DNA from 2 places in the Streptomyces sp. NBC_00019 genome. Region 1 is predicted to be linked to the other one. Evidence: riboswitches for the same ligand, from Rfam matches in the RefSeq annotation. Region 1 holds a riboswitch; the other holds the start of a gene.
What was found. Region 1 has a riboswitch for cyclic di-AMP ahead of OHU89_RS21285 (transglycosylase family protein). Riboswitches for the same ligand answer to the same signal wherever they lie in the genome.

Region 1 (4,008 bases):
GTCTGCTCGCCGAGCAACCGGATCCTGGTCGCGGTGGAGAACCGGTCCCGGTCCTTGACGGCCATGTCCCAGCCCCTCCTTCACACACGCGCGTACGTCCCCGCACACGGTACGGGACCGGTGCGGGGACGTACGTACGACTGGCTAAGGCTTAGCCCTGCCGAGATCAGCCCTTGAAGCGGGGGAACGCCGAGCGGCCGGCGTACACCGCGGCGTCGTCGAGGATCTCCTCGATGCGCAGCAGCTGGTTGTACTTGGCGACGCGGTCCGAGCGGGCCGGGGCGCCGGTCTTGATCTGACCGCAGTTCACCGCGACGGCGAGGTCGGCGATGGTGACGTCCTCGGTCTCGCCGGAGCGGTGGGACATCATGCACTTGAAGCCGTTGCGCTGGGCCATCTCGACGGCGTCCAGCGTCTCGGTCAGCGAGCCGATCTGGTTCACCTTGACGAGCAGGGCGTTGGCGGAGCCCTCCTCGATGCCGCGGGCCAGGCGCTCGGGGTTGGTGACGAACAGGTCGTCGCCGACGATCTGGACCTTGTCACCGATCTTCGCGGTGATGGTGTTCCAGCCGGCCCAGTCGTCCTCGTACAGCGGGTCCTCGATGGAGACGAGCGGGTACGCGGAGACGAGCTCCTCGTAGTACTCGGTCATCTCGGCGGCCGAGCGGGACTTGCCCTCGAACTCGTACTTGCCGTCCTTGTAGAACTCGGACGCGGCGACGTCGAGCGCGAGCGCGATCTGCTCGCCGGGGACGTAACCGGCCTGCTTGATGGCCTCGATGATGAGGTCGAGCGCGGCGCGGTTGGACTCCAGGTTCGGCGCGAAGCCGCCCTCGTCGCCGAGGCCGGTGGACAGGCCCTTGGTCTTCAGCACCTTCTTGAGGGTGTGGTAGACCTCGGCGCCCCAGCGCAGCGCCTCGGAGAAGGACTCCGCGCCGATCGGGGCGATCATGAACTCCTGGATGTCCACGTTGGAGTCGGCGTGCGAGCCGCCGTTAAGGATGTTCATCATCGGAACGGGCAGCAGGTGCGCGTTCGGGCCGCCCAGGTAGCGGAAGAGCGGGAGGTCGCTGGCCTCGGAGGCGGCGTGGGCGACGGCGAGGGAGACGCCGAGGATGGCGTTGGCGCCGAGCGAGCCCTTGTTGTCGGTGGCGTCCAGGTCGAACATGGCCTGGTCGATCAGGCGCTGCTCGGTGGCGTCGTAGCCGACGAGCTCCGGGCCGATCTGCTCGATGACGGCGAGGACGGCCTTCTCGACACCCTTGCCCAGGTAGCGGTTGGGGTCACCGTCGCGGAGCTCGATGGCCTCGAAGGCACCCGTGGAGGCGCCGGACGGAACGGCGGCACGACCCGTGCTGCCGTCGTCGAGGCCGACCTCGACCTCGACCGTGGGGTTGCCTCGGGAGTCCAGGATTTCCCGGGCTACGACGACGTCGATGGACGGCACGAGCATCTCCTTCATGGGATGTGACACGGTCCGCCGGGACCGCGGTGTGTTCTGCGAGACGAGCCTAACCGGCTCGGGGCGATCGGCCACCGCGTGGACCGCCCCGTGGACAGAACCGAGAGTAAATTGTTTCTGAACGGAACAAAGACGCTTTCGGAAACCTGACAGAAACCGGCGCAGAAAAAAGCCCCGCCCCGGTGCGTACGGGGGAACACGCACCGGAGCGGGGAGCCCGTGGGGACGGGGGGACCCTCACGAGGCCTTCAGTATGAGGACCACGGATGTGAGGGCACTGTGGTTCAGCTGGGTCCTGCTTGAGTGCCGCAGCCCTTACTTGAGGTGCAGCTGCTGACCCGGGTAGATGAAGTCGGCGTCGCTGACGATGTCCTTGTTCAGCTTGAACAGCTTCTGCCAGCCGCCCTTGACGTCGTGCTCCTCGGCGATGGCGCTGAGGGTGTCACCCGTGACGACCTTGTACTCGCCGTCGCCCTTCTTGACCTTCTTGCCGGTCGGGGTGGTGACGGTCTTCTTGGCGGCCGGGCGCTCGGAGGAGCGGGAGGCCCCCTGCTCGGAGGAGCGGGTGCTGGTGCCACTGTCGCTGGAGGAGCTGCTGCCCGAGGAGCTCGACGAGCCGCCGCCGGTGTAGCTCGCGCTGGACAGGCCGACGCCGCAGGACGGCCAGGCACCCTTGCCCTGACCCGCGAGGACCTTCTCGGCGATCTCGATCTGCTGCGCCTTGGTGGCCTGGTTGGCCTGCGAGGCGTACGCCGTGCCGCCGTACGCGGCCCAGGTGGAGGCGGAGAACTGCAGACCGCCGTAGTAGCCGTTGCCGGTGTTGATGGCCCAGTTGCCGCCCGACTCGCACTGGGCGACGGCGTCCCACTCGGAGGCGGTGGCGGCGGAGGCGTTGCCGGCCGCCATCAGCGGGGCGGCTATGGCGACACCGGTGACGCCGGCGAGCGCGGCGGCGCGGGTGGCCTTGGACGGACGACGGTGCTTGCCCTTACCGGAAAACAGCATGGTGGATCCCCTCACCGACGCCTGCGAGGTGAGCTGTCGGGTTCGGGCCGGTTGAGTTGCCCGGCCGCGCATCTCGCGATGCGCGACTTCACCCCAAGCCGGACCAGCGTGAACCGCTGGGCCCGGCACTTACCTTGGGTCCCCCGCTCCTGCCTACGGCGCATGACGCGACGACTGTTCCCGTACGGCCGCTGGCAGGATTCGGCGTTGCGGCAGACGGGGCTCGCGGTGACGAGCGGTGTTGACCGTAGACAGGGAATCCGGGGAATTTCAAAGACGATCAGGGCTTCTGAGACTCATCCCACACTTTCGCCAAACCGGACATTTGATGTGAAGTGTGGCGTGAACTACCGGCATTTCTCTGGGGTTTTCGCCCTATTCGCTACCGAGTACGAGGGTCTGACCGGGCTCGATGCTGCTCGGGTCGGCGCCGATGACCTGCCTGTTCTCGGTGTAGAGCCGGCGCCATCCGCCGTCGACGTCAAGGGAGTCGGCGATGGAGGCGAGCGTGTCGCCGACGCGGACGGTGTACGAGCCCTCGTCGGCGCTCGCGCCGCGGTGCCGGCCGGTGCTCTCCTTGGCGGCGGAGAGGGCGCCGGTGTCGACGAGAGCCGAAGAGCCGCCTTCTTGCCAGGAGTTGTCCGATTCGTCACTCTTTGCCGGTGCTGTGGATGGACTGTCGGACGGCTGTGATTCTTCGGCGCCGGGGTCAGAGGTGTCCGACCTGGAAGAGTTGTCCGCTTCGGTGGACGCCGAGGGCGAGGGGGTCGAGTCGGCGGAGGACTCGGTCGACGAGTCGGACGATCCGGAGGAGTTGGACAGTCCGGACGAGCCAGGCGAATCGGATGATTCAGATGAACCCGACTCTTCGGATGCCGACGGGGTGCCGCTCTCGACGCCGGTGTCGACATCGTCCGAGGCCGAGTCCTTGCTCAGCCCGTTCAGCAGACCGCAGGTGCCCCAGACGCCGACGCCCTGGTCCGCGAGGACCTTCTCGGCGACGGCTATCTGCTGGTTGCGGCTGGCGAGGTCGGGGCTCGTGGCGTAGTCGAGGCCACCGTGCTTCTCCCAGTTCTCCTGGGAGAGCTTGAGCCCGCCGTAGTAGCCGTCGCCCTTGTTCGCGCTCCAGGAACCGTCGGTCTCGCACTTGGCGACCTGGTCCCAGGTATTCCCGTCGGCCGCGCTCGCGCCGGTGGCGCCGAGAAGCGGGATCGCGATGGCGGAGCCGGTCACTCCGGCCGCGACGAGGAGTGCCGGAGCCTGGCGGGGGCGACGGTGACGACCGTTCCCGGTGAGCATGCGGAGGCCTTTCGCGAGACAACAGTGACCGGCGCGGCGGGTGGAGACAGTCACCGCGCTGATGCGTGAACGTATCGGCAGTCGATCACTTGTCACAAGTTAATGCCGCGTAGATCACGTGAAGATCACAGAGTTGAGGGCGGGTCATGTTTGGCCGGTTCCAGCACAACTCCCGCTGTGACACGCATTGACATCCTCCCCCTCTTAAAAGAGGGGGATTCCAACCCAGTTGGGTTGAGGTT
Region 2 (4,008 bases), 1.9 Mb from region 1:
AGACACGGGTACCGAGCACGGCCGTAGCCGCTACGGCGGTGAGCGCGCCCGGCGTCTCGGCCTCCGCCACCCACCTCGCCCGGTCCCACAGCAGCCGTACGGCGAAGTCGGCGGCCAACGCGACCCACGCGACGCCTGCCAGGACGAGGGCGATCCGCGACAGGGTCTCGTGCCCCGTCAGATGCAGACCGACGGACACGATGCCGGTCGCCATCACGGCAGCCCCGGCGGCGGGCGGCCGCTGGGCCCACCAGGCGGGGAGGGGGGAGTGAGGGGAGCGGGAGGAGGCGCCGGACATGGGGCGATGCTAAGGAGCGCGGCCCAGCTCGAGGGCAGGGCGCGCGAGCGGGCGCGGGCAAATACGCGCGGGCGCAGGCACGGGAGGGGGCGCGGCTCGGCGGCCGGTGCACTGAGTGATGGCAGATGTGTCCCACGCCCGCCGGATCACGTCGGACCCCGCCCACCTGGGCGTCATCTGAGTAGTTCCGCTCATGACAATCGACCGTCCGGGGCGCCAGACTCTCGCCATGTCCCTCAGACGATCATTCGCCCTCGTCGGCGCCGCCCTCGTGGCGGTCAGTCTCACCGCATGCGGGAGTCAAAAAGGTGGGGCGGCCAATGGAGCCGGCGCCGCGCGGTCGGCCACTCCGACCTACTCCTATCCGCCCCCGCCGAAGTGCGCGCAGTCCACAGCGACGCCCACCGCCCTGCCTTCCTCCCCCTCACCCTCCGCCTCGAACACGGCCGGAGGACAGCAGGACGGACCTGTGGACGCTCCCCCCAACTACGCCGACAACCACGCGTACCGCATGCGGGCGCCCTTGAGTGCGGAGCAGCAGGCCAGTGGGCAGGCGTCGGCCGAGCTGATCCTCGCGGAGCTGGCGAAGGTCCGGAAGGAGGGCGGGTCGGGGGAGTTCGGTGTCTTCGGTGACGAACGGGTCGAGGCGGCGCTGGAGCGTGTCGGGTGCGGTGAGAAGCACGGGGTCTTCGTCGGGAACGGGTACTACGCCGTCTACACGGGCGTCGTGTGTGTCTCCGGACGGGTGACGAAGGACGAGCTGACCGGCGAGGTGCACGGCGTCTACGCCGAGCCCCAGCCCGGCGAAGGGCCCTGTGTCGAGAACCGGGGAGGTCACTGACGCCAGGGCCCTGCCGCGCGTCAGGCCGGCCGCACCACGCTGTGGATAGCCGACTCACCGTCGTAGTAGATGGACTCCTCGCGCACGTACGCCCCCGGCTTCGGCGCGTGGATCATCTTGCCGTTGCCGATATAGATGCCGACGTGGGTGACATCGTCGTAGAAGAAGACGAGGTCGCCGGGCTGGGCGTTGGCGAGGGTGACCGTGGTGCCGGCGTTCACCTGGTCGTAGGTGGTGCGAGGGAGGGAGATGCCGGCGGCGTTCCAGGCGGCCTGGGTGAGGCCGGAGCAGTCGTAGGAGTCGGGGCCGGTGGCGCCCCAGACGTACGGCTTGCCGACCTGTGAGCGGGCGAAGGCGAGGGCCTTCTCGGCCTTCGTGGCGTACGAGGAGTCCGAGGCCTCCGAGGACGACGACGAGCTGCTCGCCGACTCCTCGGCCGCGGCTGCTTCCTCCGCCGCCTTCTGCTCGGCCGCCTGCTGCTCCGCCAGCTCGGCGGCCTTGCGGGCGGCCTCCTCCTGCTTCTTCTTCTCGATCGCCGCGAGGCGCGCCTTCTCCTCGGCGGTCAGCTGAGACAGCAGCTCGCGCGCGGCGGACAGCTTCCGCTGGACGGTCGCCTTGGCGGTCTTCAGGTCGCTCTGCGAATCGGAGAGCGTCTCGAGGCTGTCGGTGGCCTCCTGGCGCTTCTTCATCGTCGCGGACTGCTCGGAGACGTAGTCGTCGACCGCGTCCTTCTGGCGGGACGTCATACGGCCCATCAGCTGCGTCTGGTCGAAGTAGTCCTGCGGGGAGTCCGCGAGCAGGAAGGTCGCGGTGTCGGGCGCGGAGGCGCCGGTGCGGTACTGGGCCGCGGCGAAGGTGCCGAGCTCCTCGCGGGCCTCGTTGAGCTTCTGGGTGCGCTGGGCGACGTCGTCGAGGAGGGTGTCGACCTCCTTGCGCTGCTTGGAGGTCTTCTCCTTGGCCGAGTTGTACTTCTCGGTCGCCGACTCCGCCTGGCGGTAGAGGTCGTCGACCTTCTTCTCGACTTCCTCGATGCTCGGCTTGTCATCGGTCGAGGGCGCGGCGGTGGCCGTCTGGGAGAGCAGGGCCACGGAGGTGAGGGCGGCCGTGGCGAGAGCGGGTGTGCGTATGCCGGCTACGCGCGTACCCGGGGGAGGCGACTTACGGTGCGACGCCAAGGTCGGCGACTCCTTCCATGCTCCGCCTACCGAGTTAGCTGTCGGGTTCGGGCGGGTGGTTCGGAAGGGTTGCCCTACGGCCGTTCCCGGTACGGGAGTCGGCCGATTCACCCCAAGTTCGGTGGGTCCCCGGTTCCGGGTGCGCGGCGGCGCTCCGGATTCGGCGGAGGCCGCGCGGCCCGGCGACGTTCGCCGGTGGGGGTCGTACGGCCTTCCGGCACGGTAGCCAACGGGTGTGGCCCCTGTGAAGGTTGATGTCCGATAGGCCCGATACATTTTCGTGACCTTAGGTCAGGACGGTGCTCGCGGTGGTGAGTACGGAGTGATCTGCAATGACTTATACGCATTTTGTGCGAAGTGGTGACGTCCGCCCGCTTCCGGCCGCGACGGCAGGAAGTGCCTCGGCAAGCTCGGGCGTGGTCGTCGACCCGTGTGACGGCAAGTTGTACGTCTCCACCTGGCCGGTCGCGGATCGTGACAGAACGGTGGCGGAGGGTGAGGAGGTCCCTGGTGGCCAGGTCCGGAAGATCCTCGGATTCTGAGGCGGCCTCCGCGGCCGCCGCCGAAAAGAGCCCATGTTCTCAGGGCGGCGGCGGGGTGTCAGTGGGGAGCCCTAGACTCGGAGAGCGATGAGCAGCCTCTTTGACGACAGTTTCCTGGCGGACCTCCAAGCCCCTAAGGGCCGCGAGGAAGAGCCCCCGCCGCCGCCCGAGGACGAGCACGTACCGGAACCCGTTCCGGACGACCTGTTCGGCGGCCGGTTCGACGTGCCGCCGGACCGGGACGCGTACTACCGCGACGGCGCCCCGCGCCCGGTCCTGGACGCGGCCGCGCTCATCGACGGGCTCAACGAGAACCAGCGCGCGGCCGTCGTCCACTCCGACACCCCGCTGCTCATCGTGGCCGGCGCCGGATCCGGCAAGACGCGGGTGCTCACCCACCGCATCGCCTACCTGCTGGCCGAGCGCAACGTCCACCCGGGCCAGATCCTCGCGATCACCTTCACCAACAAGGCCGCGGGCGAGATGAAGGAGCGCGTCGAGCAGCTCGTCGGCCCGCGGGCGAACGCGATGTGGGTGATGACGTTCCACAGCGCGTGCGTGCGGATCCTGCGGAGGGAATCCAAGAAGCTCGGCTTCACGTCGTCGTTCTCGATCTACGACGCGGCCGACTCCAAGCGTCTGATGGCCCTGGTCTGCCGTGACCTCGACCTCGACCCCAAGCGCTTCCCGCCCAAGTCCTTCAGTGCCAAGATCAGCAACCTCAAGAACGAGCTGATCGACGAGGAGGACTTCGCCGCCCAGGCCACCGACGGCTTCGAGAAGACCCTCGCCCAGGCCTACGCGATGTACCAGTCGCGGTTGCGGGAAGCCAACGCGCTCGACTTCGACGACCTGATCATGACCACGGTCAATCTGCTGCGCGCCTTCCCGGACGTCGCCGAGCACTACCACCGCCGCTTCCGGCATGTCCTCGTCGACGAGTACCAGGACACCAACCATGCCCAGTACGCGCTGGTCCGCGAGCTGGTGGGGACGAACGAGCACCCCGTCGACGTACCCCCGGCCGAGTTCGACCTCCCGCCCGCCGAACTGTGTGTCGTGGGTGACGCCGACCAGTCGATCTACGCCTTCCGCGGCGCGACGATCCGCAACATCCTCCAGTTCGAGGAGGACTACCCGAACGCGACGACG

Region 2: it holds a riboswitch for cyclic di-AMP, as region 1 does, so the genes downstream of both, OHU89_RS30445 (NlpC/P60 family protein) here and OHU89_RS21285 (transglycosylase family protein) in region 1, are expected to answer to the same signal.

The regions. Positions count from the first base shown of each region.
Region 1 is NZ_CP108302.1:4,539,010-4,543,017, forward strand. It holds gene OHU89_RS21275 (septum formation initiator family protein) at 1-65, opposite strand, end outside; gene eno (phosphopyruvate hydratase) at 167-1,447, opposite strand; gene OHU89_RS21285 (transglycosylase family protein) at 1,778-2,467, opposite strand; cyclic di-AMP (ydaO/yuaA leader) riboswitch at 2,471-2,638, opposite strand; gene OHU89_RS21290 (transglycosylase family protein) at 2,843-3,766, opposite strand; gene OHU89_RS21295 (RNA-guided endonuclease InsQ/TnpB family protein) at 3,971-4,008, opposite strand, start outside.
Region 2 is NZ_CP108302.1:6,417,965-6,421,972, forward strand. It holds gene OHU89_RS30435 (tellurite resistance/C4-dicarboxylate transporter family protein) at 1-298, opposite strand, end outside; gene OHU89_RS30440 (hypothetical protein) at 768-1,139, shown strand; gene OHU89_RS30445 (NlpC/P60 family protein) at 1,160-2,314, opposite strand; cyclic di-AMP (ydaO/yuaA leader) riboswitch at 2,323-2,490, opposite strand; gene pcrA (DNA helicase PcrA) at 2,944-4,008, shown strand, end outside.